Regions from separate parts of the Peribacillus sp. GL_122 genome, predicted to be linked through region 1. Evidence: riboswitches for the same ligand, from Rfam matches in the RefSeq annotation. Region 1 holds a riboswitch; the other holds the start of a gene.
The links. A riboswitch is a leader RNA that binds a small molecule or an ion and turns the genes downstream of it on or off. The one in region 1 is predicted to bind thiamine pyrophosphate.

Region 1 (7,731 bases):
CCGGTTAAGCGGTAAAGTCATCAAGACCGTTAAGCTAAAAGACAATTCCTTTTGGGAAAAGGTTAAAAGAACCTTTCTTTGAACTAAAAAAGGTACCGGGTATGGTAACCGGTACCTTTATATATGATAAAAATCTTTCGTATTTTGATAAAGGATTTCATAGACATCCTCAATCGGCAATCCTTTAATCGAAGCAATCTGACGCACACTCTCATGCATCATGCCGGGATGGGTCCATTTCCCATTGAAAACCCCTTCAAACGGCCATGGTCCATCCGTTTCAATCATCATCAGCTTAAGTGGGTATGCAAAAACTAATTCCTGTATTTCCCTCTCATAACAAACATCAGGTGTAATCGAAATACGGTAGCCCTTTTCGGCCATTCTTTCGACTGTCCGGATATCGCCTTTAAACCAATGAAAGTGTGCCTTTGTGATTTGATGCTTATCCAAAAGGTCGCAAACGATGGGTGCATCGTCATGTACGGCATGAAGGATAACCGGCTTTTCAACCTCTTTAGCTAAGGTCAGGAACCTCTCCAGTATCACTATATACGCTGAGTTATCAATATCGGGATTTTCCTGCCTTAAGTAATAGGGCAGCCCAACCTCACCTATGGCAACCATATCTTGACGATGTTCCCGCATCCAGTTCAAAAGTTCGTTCACTTCTTCATCGCTTGGGAGGGGCTGCTCTGGATGAAAACCAAAGGCAGGCTTTATTCGTGAATCCTTCAGTGAGAGCTGATAATTGTTAATCGAAGAGGCCAAATTCATGGAAACAGACAGCAAGGATTCCATATGAACCTTTTCCATGTCAGTCAGAATCTGCTTCCGCTTAACAACATCATACCGGTCCAAATGGATATGACTGTCGATGATCCTCAAGTTTAATCGCCTCCCTTAAGTAGAAAAAGTTGGTTTCAGTGCTGCATATAAGTCTCTCTTCAAATGAAAAAACTCATCACTAAGAAGCTGTTCTTCACTTCTTGGCCTTGGAAATGGAATTTCCACTTCTTTGATGACAGCAGCCGGTTTTGCTGATAACACATAAATCCTATCTGAAAGGAAAACCGCTTCATCTATGCTATGCGTAACAAAAAGCACCGACCTCCGATTTTCTTCCCAAACCGACAACAGCCATTTTTGCATTTGCAATCTTGTCAGTTCATCCAAGGCAGAAAAGGGTTCGTCCAAGCACATCAAGTCCTGTGGACTTAAGATACTCCGGATGAATGCGGCCCTTTGCTTCATGCCACCAGATAATTCATGCGGATATGCTTTCTCGTACTCTTCTAATCCAGCTTTCATCAAAAGGGCTTTTGCCTTTTCTTTATCTCTGACCCCAGCAAGTTCACTTCCAAGCAAAACATTTTCCAATACCGTCCTCCAAGGTAAAAGGGAAGGCTGCTGAGGCATATAGCTGATATGGCCCTTTAAGCCATTTATCTTTTTACCATCCAGTGAAATGATGCCATGATCCGGCTTCAAAATGCCGCCGATCAAGTGGAACAATGTACTTTTACCGCTGCCTGATGGCCCAAGGATCGTGACAAATTCTCCTTCATCCACATGGAAATTCATCTTCTCCAATATATTCTGTTTATCATCGAAAGAATAGGAGACGTCTTTAATTTCCAGCTTCATCCTTTTCGCCCTCCTTTCTCTTCCAAGAAACTAAGTATTTCTCCAGGATGGTGATGATTCCAAAAAAGATCAGGCTCATTCCCATGATGATGAAAATGGCAACAAACACCCGATCTGTCCTGAACGCAGAGGAAGCGAGAGTCATATAAACACCAATCCCCGATTTTGCTCCAAGCCATTCCGAAATAACTGCACCCATTACACTATAGGTGGCTGAAATTTTCAGGCCGGAGAAAATGAACGGAATCGAGTGAGGAAGTTCCAGCTTCCAAAATAACTGGTTTTTTCCCGCTCCCATCATCTTGAAATAATGCTTAAGTTCGTATGGTGTCTGGCGAAAACCGTCCAATGATGCAACTGCCACCGGAAAAAAACATACAAGCGAAATCACTATTAACTTAGGCAGCATGCCAAAGCCAAACCAGATCACCAAGAGCGGCGCCAAAACAATGATGGGTATATTTTGTGATAGTATGAGCAGAGGATAAACCGCGTCCTTCACACCGGGAAATAGGTGTAAAATTGCCGCGATCAATAAGCCGATGCAGCTTCCAATAAAAAAACCCGACAACGCAAGCTCGGTTGTGGATATAAGGTGTCCGTAAAGATTGCGGGACGACTCAATTCCTTCAATGAAAATGGCCGATGGAGCGGGAAGCAGCCATTCTTCGACTTTCAATAAGACTGTCACTGACTCCCATACTATCAGCAACAATAATAAAAGAAAGAAGGGAGCCCCCTTCTTCCAAATTCCCCTTCCGATCATGCGCGATATTTCTCCGTTAACGTATCCATCGTAATCCCGCTTGGCTGATATAATATTTTCACTTGGGAAATGACATTCGGCGATCCTATTTCAATCATTCTTACATTCATTTTTTCTATCACGGCAAAAAGTTCGGAAAGCTCACCCTCCATTGTCGTTTCTAGCGGGTGAACCTCATACTTGACACCTGATTCTTCAATGATCTTGATTGCTTCATCGACCATAGGGATGACATTTTCCCCTTTAGGAATAATCTGAATACTAATTAATGAGTTGGCCATTGTATTTCCTCCTATTTTGGTAAAAATTCATTGGTAAATGCCTTTTCAGGATCGAAATCACCTTCAAGAAGCTTATTTTCAGTCATCCATTCACTGTAATTCTTCCAAATTTCAAGCTTTTGTTCACCCCATCGCGGAGCATCATCCTGATACTTGTCTGCAAGCCACTCCTGGCTTTTCTTCACTAGTTTTGCATCAAGATCCGGTGCAGACTTAATTAACATGTCCGCTGCATCGTCAGGATTCTTAATCGCAAACTGGTACCCTTTCGAAGCTGCTTGAACGAATGCTTTAACAGTCTCCGGATCTTCTTTTATCATCTTTTCATTCGTAGTTAATACAGGCGTATAGTAATCAAGCTTATCAGAGTATTCGGTTAAGTAAACCATATTAAGCTTTTCATTTCGCAATTCAGCCTCAATGCCTGTCCATCCATAATAAATCCAGGCAAAATCTATATCCCTTTTAACCGAAGTGAAAAAATCCGTGTCTCCTGTATTGACTATATCCACTTTATTTACATCCGCATTTTCTTTTTTCATGAGTGAATCAATGATGGCCTTTTCAACCGGAGACCCCCAGCCGCCATACGTTTTCCCTTCAAAATCCTTGGGAGTTTTAATGTTCTTTGCCTCAGGGGAAGCGAATCCCGAGGTATTATGCTGAATGACGGCAGCTACCGAAACAATCGGCACGCCCTGCACGCGGGCCTGCGTTATGCCCTCCTGGTAACTCACGCCAAATTCAGATTTCCCTGAAGCGACAAGCTTATCAGCTCCGGCTTCACCTGGCATGATAATTTCCACATCAAGACCTTGTTCTTTAAAATAACCTTTTTCCTTGGCTACATACAATCCTGTATGGTTTGTATTCGGTGTCCAATCGAGCACGACCGATACTTTTTTTAATTTTTCATTTCCTTCATTTTTAGATGCTTCTTCTTTTTCATTAGTTCCGCCTGCACCGCATCCAGCCAAAAGGAACAACGAAGTTAACAGTGGCAAGAATTTATTCAAGTCATTATCCTCCTACACATCATATAAGTTCCATATGCCGGAACCATAATGGGGCTCCAGGGTTTATTCAAATACTGGATAAAAAAGCAAAAAACGCCCGAAGATGAATTCGGACGTTAACATACAAAACAGAAAATCAGTAATAATATGTTCCCTCCGCTGGCATCATCCAGATCAGGTTCAAAGAGTCAGCATCTAAAGGATGCAATCTCAGCCAGCATACTGGCCCCCCTACATTTCTCGCACATATGAACTTTTCTCTCTCATTATATCAATTCATGGGGAAAAAGGAATACTAATTTGCTTCTTCTCGCTAATTGGAAAGGTATTCCTTGCACTCTAGGATATCTAGCAAAACATCTTTTGGAATGAAAGCAATAAAATTCTGCCTCTTTTCATTCCAATCATTCTCGGCTGCAACGCTGACTGACACGTTCCAAATAGTCAATTCAAAGCTTGCATTCATATAATGAGCATTACATGTAGACATTTTTGTTTACCGGTTTTATAAACCGTTAATTTCATAAGTAAAAGGTGGATATGATCATGATAAAGATTAATCACAAATGGTTAGATGTCAGTCAAATCCAACCAGGAATAGCATCTGCTAAATCGCTTGAAATTGTCCATTTGCTGGCGGAAGATTCTAACGTCTTTGAATATCGGAACTTTGGAGAGTTTAATTTCGAGATACAACTGAGGAACCGAGTCATTGCGGCAGCTATTGCGTTGGATAAAAGTAATGTAGAATTTTCCACACTTGAGGAATCGGAAAGCAATAAACAATATTGGCGCCTTTCAAAGGATGGCACCTTTACCCTTCAGCCAGGGATTCTCCCTCATGCTGCACTCGTTGACATTTTCATAAATGGAAGGCTTTATGCTTTCGAATGCGGGACAGCAATAGTCGTCACTTTTTTAAAGGCCATTTTGGATTTAATCGGCCCGAGGAATTTCGACAACCTTTTTTCAAACCTAGTTTTATATGACTGGCACCCTCCACAAAATATGGCTCTCATCATTCATAAAGGAAGGGATTATTCACCAGGTGATTGTGTTTACTTCAAAAACCCTGAACACGACGAGTCAACTCCTGAATGGCAAGGTGAAAATGCCATATTATTAGGAAATAACCTCTTTTATGGCCACGGGATCGGGATTACCAGTGCACAGGGAATCATCACTGAATTAAATAGCAATAGAAAGCCATTCGCCACCATATCAGCATTCCTGACAGATCATATCATTTTCCTGGATAGTTCCTTCTATAGTCAATTCCAACTAAATATCCCCCGTGCAAAGCCTGATCACAGTCCTGTCAGCCTTTCCAATTGTATTGTTTCTGAAATAGGTTCGAATATTTACCTTTCATGACCCTGGCATTTCACTTATGCCGTAAAACTGCTTCATTAAAACTGGCATATCAAAAAATGCTTGGGGAGAAATCTCCCAAGCATTTTTTGTTATTCACGCACCAATATTCCTTTTGCCTTTGAACCTGCGGGCACTTGCCTGACCCCATTTCGTTATGGATAATGTATAAACAGCCAAGGCTGACCATATGAACAAAAAGGCTAAAAGATGTGCTTTAGTAAAACTTTCATGATAGACGAATACCCCGATCAATAAAGATAAGGTCGGAGCGATATACTGAAAAATGCCAAGCATCGATAACGGGATCTTCTCCGCCCCTTTCGCAAAATATAAAAGAGGCAATGCCGTGACAATCCCGCCGCCCACCAACAGCAGGCTTGTGCTTCCCTCTGTAAAGAATTGCATTTCTGACCTGTTCATCAAGTATATCAGGTAACCCAGAGCAAGAGGCGTTACCATCATCGTTTCGAGCGTCAGCCCGATCGCCGATTCGGCCTTGATCATTTTTTTTGCCAGACCGTATAATCCGAACGTCATGGCCAAAACAAGAGAGATCCACGGGATCGTGCCAAAATGAATGCCAAGGATCAAGACTCCGATTCCTGCAAGCAGGAATGAAATGATTTGGGCCCTGCTCAATTTTTCTTTTAAAACTATCACTCCCAATAGTACACTGACTAGCGGATTGATATAATATCCAAGGCTCGTGTCGAGGATCCGTCCTGAGTTAACGGCCCAGATGAACACTCCCCAATTAGCTGTAACAAGCAGTGACGCCATTAGTAATGCCGCAAAGAGTTTGGGATTTCCCAATATGTTTTTGACATAAACAAGAAACGCTTGCCATTTTTTCATGAACATCAATAAAACCAGCATGAACACGAAAGACCATAATACCCTCTGAGCTAAAATTTCTGTTGCACCGACTCCCTGAAGGAACTTCCAGTAAATCGGCACGACTCCCCACATCATGTAAGAAAGGGCTGCATAGATCGCCCCTTCTTTTTGTTCATCCACTTTCATAACAAGCCTTCTTTCCATTTACATTCCTTTATCTAATTCCATCTAACAATTTTGTATTCGCATTTCTTTTTTTGCAACTGTTATTTTTTATCATACATGATTTTGTCATCGATGACCGTCATGACCGCCTCAGCTTTTAGGAGATCTTCCGGCGCAACAGCAAAAACATCCAGATTAAACACGGTAAAATCGGCATCGTACCCTTCAATGATCACACCGCGACGTTTTTCCTGGCCGATTGCTGCAGCACTCCCTTTTGTATACAGTGCGAAAGCCTCGTATACGGAAAGCCTTTCGCCCAAGCCATATACGGTCCGGTCCTCACTGTTGATTTTCATCCTTGTGACAGCTGCATGAATGCCCAAAATTGGATTTAATGGTTCAATGGGTGCATCCGACCCTCCCGCACAAATGATGCCCAACTTCAAATAGGTTTTCCAAGCATAGGAGGATTCCAATAGATCGGCTGGAACCTTTTCTTCCACCCACGGGAAATCGGACGGGACGAAACCCGGTTGGATATCAAAGATTACCGGCAGCTTTGCCGCCCGCTCCAACAGCTCCGGCCGGACAATCTGCGCATGGATGAGCCGGTCCCTCTGCCCCTTTTTCGGGGGGAGGGCTTCTATTGCATTCAAGACGTATTCAAAAGCGAGATCGCCAATCGCATGGACAGCAATCGGCATTCCGGCATCCCTTGCTTTTTTCACCCATTCCTGAAGCTCGTTTTCAGTGAATATCGCGACTCCATTCGTATCCTCTTGATCTACATAAGGCTCGCTCAACAGGGCTGTGCGTCCGCCCAAGGAGCCGTCGGTAAATATCTTCATGCTGTCGAATTTGATATATCGCGTACCTTTCTGATAGCCGCCGCCTGCTGCCAGCATTTCTTCAAACGCTTCGTGATGGACGAGCAAATTGGCGCGGAAGGCCATTTCCCGGTCCTCGATTACCGATTTAAACGCCTGATATGTCGGCATGAAGCCATTGTAATAATGGAGGTCCTCTGTATGTCCGCCAGTCAAACCTAGCTTATATGCGTCTTCTATGGCCTCTGTGAGCGCGTTTTCGATATACTCTTGATCAATGCCGGGAAGACTGTCTAAAATAAGGCTCTGCGCCTGACTTTCTTTAAATAAACCATTCAAACGTCCGTCAGGATAACGGCAGATCACCCCGCCTGAAGGTTCTTTTATATCTTCTTTAATATCCGCTTCCAAAAGGGCGCGGGAATTGACCACCAAGGCATGACGGCAGATCCTTTTCAATACGATGGGATGTTCTGTCGATATCGCGTCAAGCTCATCCCGTAATATCAATTCAGGACTTGGCCATTCATTTTCATTCCACCCTTCGGCAACAATCCACTTTCCAGCCGGGGTTTTTGAGCACTTTTCCTTCAAGGATTTCAAGATGGACTCCCTGCTATCCATCAAAGAGAGGTCTAAACGTAGCAGCCTTTCACCATGCCCGACCAAATGAAGGTGACTATCCACTAACCCCGGCAGCATCGTTTGTCCATTTAAGTCGATTTCCCTGGAAATATTGCCGGCATATTCATTTTTCAAATAGTCCAGGCTGCCAGTATCAACAATTACCCCCTTTTCAGTGAAGACTGCCTCTA
Region 2 (7,731 bases), 2.3 Mb from region 1:
TTGTTGAAAAGTTGGCCGCTGCGCATTTTAAGTAATCCAATCACTGCTTCCGCGCTTAATATTGGGGGACTCTGGATACTTTATACGACTGAGTTATATGAGTTGATGCATCAAAATGCCCTTCTACATGCATTGGTGCATTTTCACGTGTTCATAGCGGGCTATCTATTCACTGCGTCCATGATTTATATGGACCCTGCGCCCCACAGGTTCAGCTTCATGTTTCGAGCTATCGTATTTACAATTTCACTGGCCGGCCATGATGTCCTTTCTAAATATATTTTTGCCCATCCTCCAAGCGGAGTCACCAAGGGACAAGCGGAAAATGGAGGAATGTTAATGTACTATGCCGGTGATGCCATTGACGTTGCACTTATTTGCATCCTTTGCTATCAATGGTTCAAAGCCACCCGGCCTAAGGGTTCACTTGCCTGTTAGAAGGTGGGTTCCATGATTACTTTAGTAAACTCCTATGTTTCTGTTTAATCGTCCAACATTTAGCTCATACTAATTTTTGATGAAAAAATTTAGGATGGAGCTGAATGGAAAATGGAATTTGAAGCTAACAATTCTACTGAAAATGCTCTTCGTGATTATAAAGCTGGAATCGGTGTCTTTACGCATAAAATGCCTGATCTCGCAGAGAAATTCAATTCGTTTACGGAAGAGTGCTTTAAAGAAGGTCAATTATCCCAGAAAGAAAAACAGCTTATCGCACTAGGAATAAGCTTATATTCACAAGATGAATATTGTATTATCTATCATACAAAAGGATGTCTTGATCAAGGCTGTTCCGAACAAGAAATTCTTGAAGCCATTGGCGTGACCGCGGCATTTGGCGGAGGAGCCACCATGAGTCAGGCTGTTACCCTTGTCCAGGAATGCATTCAGGAAATAAATCAGATGAAACAATGATAAAGAAGGGATAGGAGAGTTAGTCCTATCCCTTCTTTCTGTTCTTAACAAATGCTATTAATGACTCATGTTGTTGTTATTTCCTTGTGCGGGTGCATACGAATTCATCATTTGTTGCATATCCTGCTGTGCAAGCTGTGGAACTTGGTAGTAATGATGTTTGTTTTGATATATCGAAATCTCATATGCCATTTCAATGCAGTTCGGAACGGAATCTGCAAATACGCGGCGAACCACCGGATTCGTTATTTCAAGCGCTGCCATCGCTTTCATGGATGCTGCAGACTTGACAGCTCCAAGCATCAAGCCTGAAATGCATTCATCCGTAATTTCCGACACGGATTGCAAAGGTTTCTTTGGCTGTGTTGGTGTCAATCCATATATGAAATCGTTACCTTGGTTCATTTTGTAACTCTGGGTCCGTTTAGAAGGATCCTGGCCCGTTTGGAAGCACTCCAATGAAATATTATATTCATCTTGGATGAACTGATATTGACGATCCAGAATATCCATCAATTCCTGATCCTTTACATGCTGACGCAAAAGAGTGTATGTGTTTAAAGTACCAATCGTTCCAGACAACACTTCATGTACATCGAATAATTCGTGACCACCGTGATTCATTTGTGGTGGGATGGCACCCGTTTGCATGTTCTGATGTACTTGACCTTGTTGATATTGGTTTTGCATTGTATTTCCCTCCTCGTTTTATCAATCATGTGAACAAGTTTAGTATGTTAAACCCCAACTGGATTATTCAAACTAAACTCTTCCAAGAAGAACAATTAAGCGGCAGTCATGTTTTCTGTATAAAAAAAACGTGACGTTTTAAACTATAAACACTTTTATTTGAATGGGAGGATTTCTAATGACACATAAATGCTTCTATTGTACTGATGAAACGGAAGAAAAAAAATCCATGTTGTAACGTTTCAAGTTACTGACATGGATAGAAATGAAATGCTCTGTGATGAATGTTATCAAGAAAGGCTACAAGGAATAAAAGGCTAAAATCACTCCAACGTTTTCCAAGAATTAACGATGCATACATGGATTAGTACAGGGTAACTTAACTACGTTAAACAGTGAAATTCTTAAGGAGGATGGTTATGGGAATTTTAAGCGAAAATCCGAAAGAAGAGCCTATGCATTACGGTGAGGTATTTGGAACATGGGCATTTCTAACAACAAAAGGCTTGATTGCATGTCATCAAACTATGCGTAATCATACTGGTGATAAGGACCTTTATAAATTACTCGTAGAAGTGATCAATCAAGGGAAACAGGAAAGTGACCATCACCACCTGAAAGGCCTAAATCAAATTTAGAGGATATTCCCGCTGGGGCACGACTTCAAGATCCTGAAATCTGTGCTTCAGTATCAATCGATATTAATGCATGATTAGTTACTTGCAGCCAAATCATGGGTCAATGCATCCGCGAAGATATTGCACAGATGTTCGCACAATTCCATACCAAAAAGTGCTGAATTCCTACGATTGAGTAAGGAAAAGGGATGGCTTGTCCCTCATCCTCTTCATATTACTAAAACAAGTTTGTAAAAAGTAATGAAATATCCCCTTAATCATGTTGACTTTGTGATTGAATGCCCCAACATGATTAAGGGGGTTAATTCGGATAATGAAGGGACAATTAAGGCATCACTACCATTGCAGACTTTCGATTAAGTAGCACTTTGTACATTGTTGACTATAATCATTCTTTACAAATTCATGATTACAATTCTCCCGAAAAATGTTCAGCTCTCTTTTCAGCTGTTCCAATTGAGTTTCCAACTGTTTCATTTCAACTTTTATCTGGATTACCCGATTCATCGAATTCTCCCTCTCGTCGGAATCATTGATAGATTTCCCCGTCGGTTTTCCTGAATTCACTCGCTTTTTCTTTAAGCCCTTCATCGATTACCGACTCAAAACCCAGACCCTTTTCCTTCGCCAGATCACGGATGTCCTGAGAGATTCTCATACTGCAGAATTTCGGGCCGCACATTGAACAGAAATGAGCTGTTTTGGCACCTTCAGCCGGTAGAGTTTCATCATGATATTCGACCGCCCTTTCAGGATCGAGGGAAAGATTGAATTGATCTCTCCAACGAAATTCGAATCTAGCCTTCGAAAGGGCATCATCCCGTTTTCTTGCATGCGGATGACCTTTAGCAAGGTCAGCTGCGTGGGCCGCAATTTTATAAGTTATGACCCCTACCCGAACATCCTCTTTATTCGGAAGTCCCAAATGCTCTTTCGGTGTCACATAACAAAGCATGGCAGTTCCAAACCATCCGATCATGGCAGCACCAATCGCAGAAGTGATATGATCGTATCCAGGAGCTATATCCGTTGTCAATGGTCCCAGGGTATAGAATGGTGCTTCTTGACAGACTTCCAGCTGCTTATCCATATTTTCTTTAATTAAATGCATCGGTACGTGACCAGGTCCCTCCACCATGACTTGAACATCGTGCTTCCAAGCAATCTTCGTCAGTTCCCCAAGTGTTTCCAATTCAGCAAATTGTGCCTCATCGTTTGCATCTGCAATGGATCCCGGACGGAGGCCGTCACCTAATGAGAAAGAGACATCATACGCCTTCATGATTTCACAAATCTCTTCAAAGTGAGTATAGAGAAAACTTTCTTGGTGGTGGGCCAAGCACCATTGTGCCATGATGGAGCCCCCTCGGGAAACGATTCCCGTAACTCGCTTTGCTGTCATTGGGATGTATCGCAAAAGCACACCAGCGTGTATGGTGAAGTAATCGACACCTTGCTCAGCCTGCTCGATTAATGTATCCCGGAAAACTTCCCAATTTAAATCCTCCGCGACTCCATTCACTTTTTCCAATGCTTGATATATCGGAACCGTCCCAACTGGCACAGGTGAATTTCTGATAATCCATTCCCGAGTCGTGTGAATGTTCTTTCCAGTGGAAAGATCCATTATATTGTCTGCACCCCATCGTGTAGCCCAAGTCATTTTCTCCACTTCAGCTTCGATCGATGAACTAACAGCGGAATTTCCAATATTCGCATTTATTTTCACATGAAAATTACGTCCGATGATCATTGGCTCACTTTCAGGATGGTTAATATTTGCCGGAATGATAGCCCGTCCGCTAGCTACCTCTTCTCTTACAAACTGAGGGGCTACATTTTCCCTGATCGAAATGAACTCCATTTCTGGAGTAATGATACCTTTACGGGCATAATGGAGCTGGGTTACGTTTTGGCCTTTCACTGCACGCAATGGTTTTCTTTTCAATCCCGGAAAAACTTCGGCGTTGGATTGTGACTCAACTTTTTTATACCCGTTATCTTCGGGCTTTATTTCACGGCCATCATACTCTTCAACATCTTCCCGTTCCAGAACCCAGCTTCGTCTAATCGGGGCAAGACCTTTACGAATATCAATGGGATAATCTGAATCCGTATAAAAACCGCTTGTGTCATAAACTCGTAAAGGCGGATTTTCCTCTTCGCCGAATGCCCCTGTAGTCGGACTTAACTTAATTTCACGCATAGGTACTTTAATATCAGGTCTAGATCCCTCAACATACACTTTTTTACTCCCGGCAAAACTGGACATAATTGAAACGTTCATGTCATTTACAGAATTACTCATCATGATTTCATTTCTCCTTTTTAAGTTCATTTAAAAAGGACAAAATCCAATCCATTTCGCACGAAAAAGCCAGATCTCATATTTAAGACCCGGCTAACGTTAGTATGACTACAGAAATGACCAATTGAAATGTCATTGTTTAGTAGATTCTAACTTCCCCACGCTGGTATGAACCAGATCAGGTCCTGAGGGTTAAGAAGCTTAAGCGCTTCTCTCTCAGCCCAACTTTTATTGGACACCCCTAGTCTGAATAATTTAATTGATTACAGGGTAACTATATCTCACCCTTTTCATTCTGTAAATAATTTGAAAGACCTAATATTTTCATTACACCTCTCCAAAATTTGTTATTTGGAGAGGACCGTTAATTATTTCCCCAGGCTCTCAAGGATTGGGTAAAGCTCCTCTAAATGCTTGATTTCATAGGTTGGAATCACTTCATTCCGTTCCTTATCATGGCGATTTATCCAAACCGACTTTATACCTACCCGTGATGCTCCAAGGATATCGGTCATTAAATTATCGCCGACCATCAATACTTCATCCTTATCAAGCTCCATGATTTCCAAAGCATGCTCAAAAATGGAGGCATCTGGTTTACCTCGTCCAAATGCGCCTGAAATCACGATTTGGTCGAAATAAGGAACCAGTTCAGGCGTAATTTCAAGTTTGGTATTTTGCAGTTCAGGAGATCCATTCGTAAGCAATAGCAATTTGTACTTCCCTTTTAATTCATCCAGAACACGGAAGGATTCTTCATAGATAAATGGCTTTTTGCGTCTCTCGGCCGGGAAACGTTCTGCCAGTTCAAGCCCAAATTCCGGATCATCGATCCCTAATGCCTTCAAACCTCTCGTCCACGCTTCTTTCCGATAAGCCGGTGCAATCCCGGCCATCTTCCGGAATTCATCATGATCATCCTGAAAATTTCCCCATAATCCCTCAAATGGGTTGATTCCGATCATTTGAGTGAATGCATATGTATCGTAAGAAGAATAAAGCTCACGTGCTTCCTTTCGCACCGCTTCTTCAAACTCGTCGACATTCAGATCATATTTCTCCTTAGCCACTTCGCATGTGGCCACAAAAGCCTCTTTTACACTTTTCTGATCCCATAGTAATGTATCATCTAAATCAAAAAAAACTGCCTTCAGCAAAATGTCCACCCCTCTTTCCCTATTATTGAATTCGTAAAAATTACACTATTACAATAATAAACCACAACCAATAAAAAAAGAATAACTATTCGGAAAATGCCTTCCTCTTTCTTAAAATAAGCAAAAATGACTTACCCTTTCTGGTGGGAAACCTAATATTTTCCCCTTTATCATCTTTCAAATACATAAAGCTTTCCATTACTGGCAATCTTGAATTTTGGACCAGTGAACCCACGTCGTATCAGCTCTTTCCTTATATATACCATGAGGGCGGCATGACTCACGATCAGAACATCCCTGTCCCCCTTTGCTAAGACCTCATCCAATACTTTATTGATTCTTCGCTCTGCGATCTTAATTTCCGCCCTTGTCTGCTTGTTGATTACCGAGCAGCAGCGAATCCAGATGGCCCAAAGGATGAACGGCAGCTTAACCTTTCCTTTAAGAGGAGGGGAAGGTATTTCCCGCAGCTCCTCCATCCGATGAACCGTACCTGGATAGATATGTTCCGCTGTCTTGACAGCTCTCGACATATCACTGCTATAACATTCCTGCCATTCCTCCACACCAAATAAAGTCGTTCCGTAAATGATATCCGCTGCATCATAGTCCTCAAACCATTGCTTCATATCATCCGCCGTCACAGGTCTCCCAGTGGGAAATTCATGTGCCACCTTAAAATGCCGTACCAAACCAATTTTCATATATTCTCCTTTTTATCTTTTAAAATATACATTTCGTTTTCTTGTAAAAGTCCTTATCAATATATTACCCTATGTAAAACCATAAAAAAATGTATGTTGAAACTATAAAAAGCCTTACTGATCTCTCCTTGTCATTGTGTATGTTTAAAAAACCTAACGGATTGTGTCACTATAAACATTTGATTATGATAGCATCGAAAAAAGAGAAAGCATTTCGCCTTCTCCAGTTTTGGTTTATTCTATGAATTGAAGTTCCGTTATCGTACATCTTTTCCTGAATTTATATTTCCCGCTCAAATCACTGAATTGATAATCATTGAGGGATTTCCCCAGTTGTTCATTTAGCTTATCCACAATGATTGATTCCTCAATTGTCTCTTTCCAATTTTCCTTTCCTATTAACTCTTCGAACGGAATTGTAGTCAGGACTTCATCATATATCTGGATGCTTTGATCGATGCCGAAGCTGCCATAGATACTGCCATTTTCATCAGCAAAGATATGCTCCGATTCCAATTCTTCCACCAATACTTCTAGATATTCCTTTGACTTAACAGGCTTGATGGCAATCTCTGCTTCCGCCGTTACAGGTCCCAATCTCTTATCGACGATCTCTATCGTCAATTTAACGTGAACGGGCGGATACCCAAACCCTTCACAAAGTTCTGCTGCCGAATTATATACCATCTATACATCCTCCTTTTGTCACTATCATTATATAATATAAATACTCCATCTCATTACCAAAAACCCTTATTCAAGTTCACTTGGCATATGCTCCTTCATCAATTGAAGGGTCAGTCGTCACATTTCCGGATTCCCCTGAAACGAAAGCCACCCATTATAGTAAAAAAATCAGTGTAATCCTGATTTCTTCAGTTCAAAGGCATAATTATCATTCATATTTCACAACTCTTTTATACGTTTATCCATAATACGCCATTTACTATTTGTGAACATAGCCAAAAAGTCCAATGCAGCTCCATGCATTGGACTTTTTATAAGCTTCAGATTATGGCTTTAACACCACTTTAATGCATTCATCTTCGTGATCGTTAAAGATTTGATAAGCTTCACTCGCTTTTTCGAGAGGGGCTTTATGGGATATGATTTCCGTGGGGTCGAACTTTCCAGCCGTGATTTCATCAAAAAGCTTTGGCATGTAGTGAATGACTGGTGCTTGCCCCATTTTCAGGTTAATGTTCCTTTCAAATAAATTGCCTAATGGGAACATGTTATATTTGGATCCGTATACGCCAGTCAATTGGATCGTACCGAATTTACGTACGGCGTTAAGTGGAATCCCGATCGCGCTTAAC

Region 2: linked by a shared signal. The riboswitch ahead of thiC (phosphomethylpyrimidine synthase ThiC) and the one ahead of AC3ISB_RS20590 (ABC transporter substrate-binding protein) in region 1 are both predicted to bind thiamine pyrophosphate.

The regions. Positions count from the first base shown of each region.
Region 1 covers NZ_CM174415.1:4,255,573-4,263,303, forward strand. The annotation lists gene AC3ISB_RS20565 (NAD kinase) at 1-82, shown strand, start outside; gene AC3ISB_RS20570 (TatD family hydrolase) at 118-888, opposite strand; gene AC3ISB_RS20575 (ABC transporter ATP-binding protein) at 904-1,647, opposite strand; gene AC3ISB_RS20580 (ABC transporter permease) at 1,631-2,413, opposite strand; gene AC3ISB_RS20585 (thiamine-binding protein) at 2,410-2,694, opposite strand; gene AC3ISB_RS20590 (ABC transporter substrate-binding protein) at 2,706-3,710, opposite strand; TPP riboswitch at 3,845-3,953, opposite strand; gene AC3ISB_RS20595 (protein-glutamine gamma-glutamyltransferase) at 4,257-5,084, shown strand; gene rarD (EamA family transporter RarD) at 5,178-6,107, opposite strand; gene AC3ISB_RS20605 (amidohydrolase) at 6,188-7,731, opposite strand, start outside.
Region 2 covers NZ_CM174415.1:805,239-812,969, reverse strand. The annotation lists gene AC3ISB_RS03950 (cytochrome c oxidase assembly protein) at 1-438, shown strand, start outside; gene AC3ISB_RS03945 (carboxymuconolactone decarboxylase family protein) at 550-915, shown strand; gene AC3ISB_RS03940 (spore coat protein) at 973-1,605, opposite strand; partial or broken gene AC3ISB_RS03935 (DUF3231 family protein) at 2,025-2,477, shown strand; gene AC3ISB_RS03930 (hypothetical protein) at 2,580-2,750, opposite strand; gene thiC (phosphomethylpyrimidine synthase ThiC) at 2,773-4,554, opposite strand; TPP riboswitch at 4,690-4,804, opposite strand; gene AC3ISB_RS03920 (HAD family hydrolase) at 4,920-5,708, opposite strand; gene AC3ISB_RS03915 (histidine phosphatase family protein) at 5,879-6,412, opposite strand; gene AC3ISB_RS03910 (hypothetical protein) at 6,647-7,099, opposite strand; partial or broken gene AC3ISB_RS03905 (zinc-binding dehydrogenase) at 7,425-7,731, opposite strand, start outside.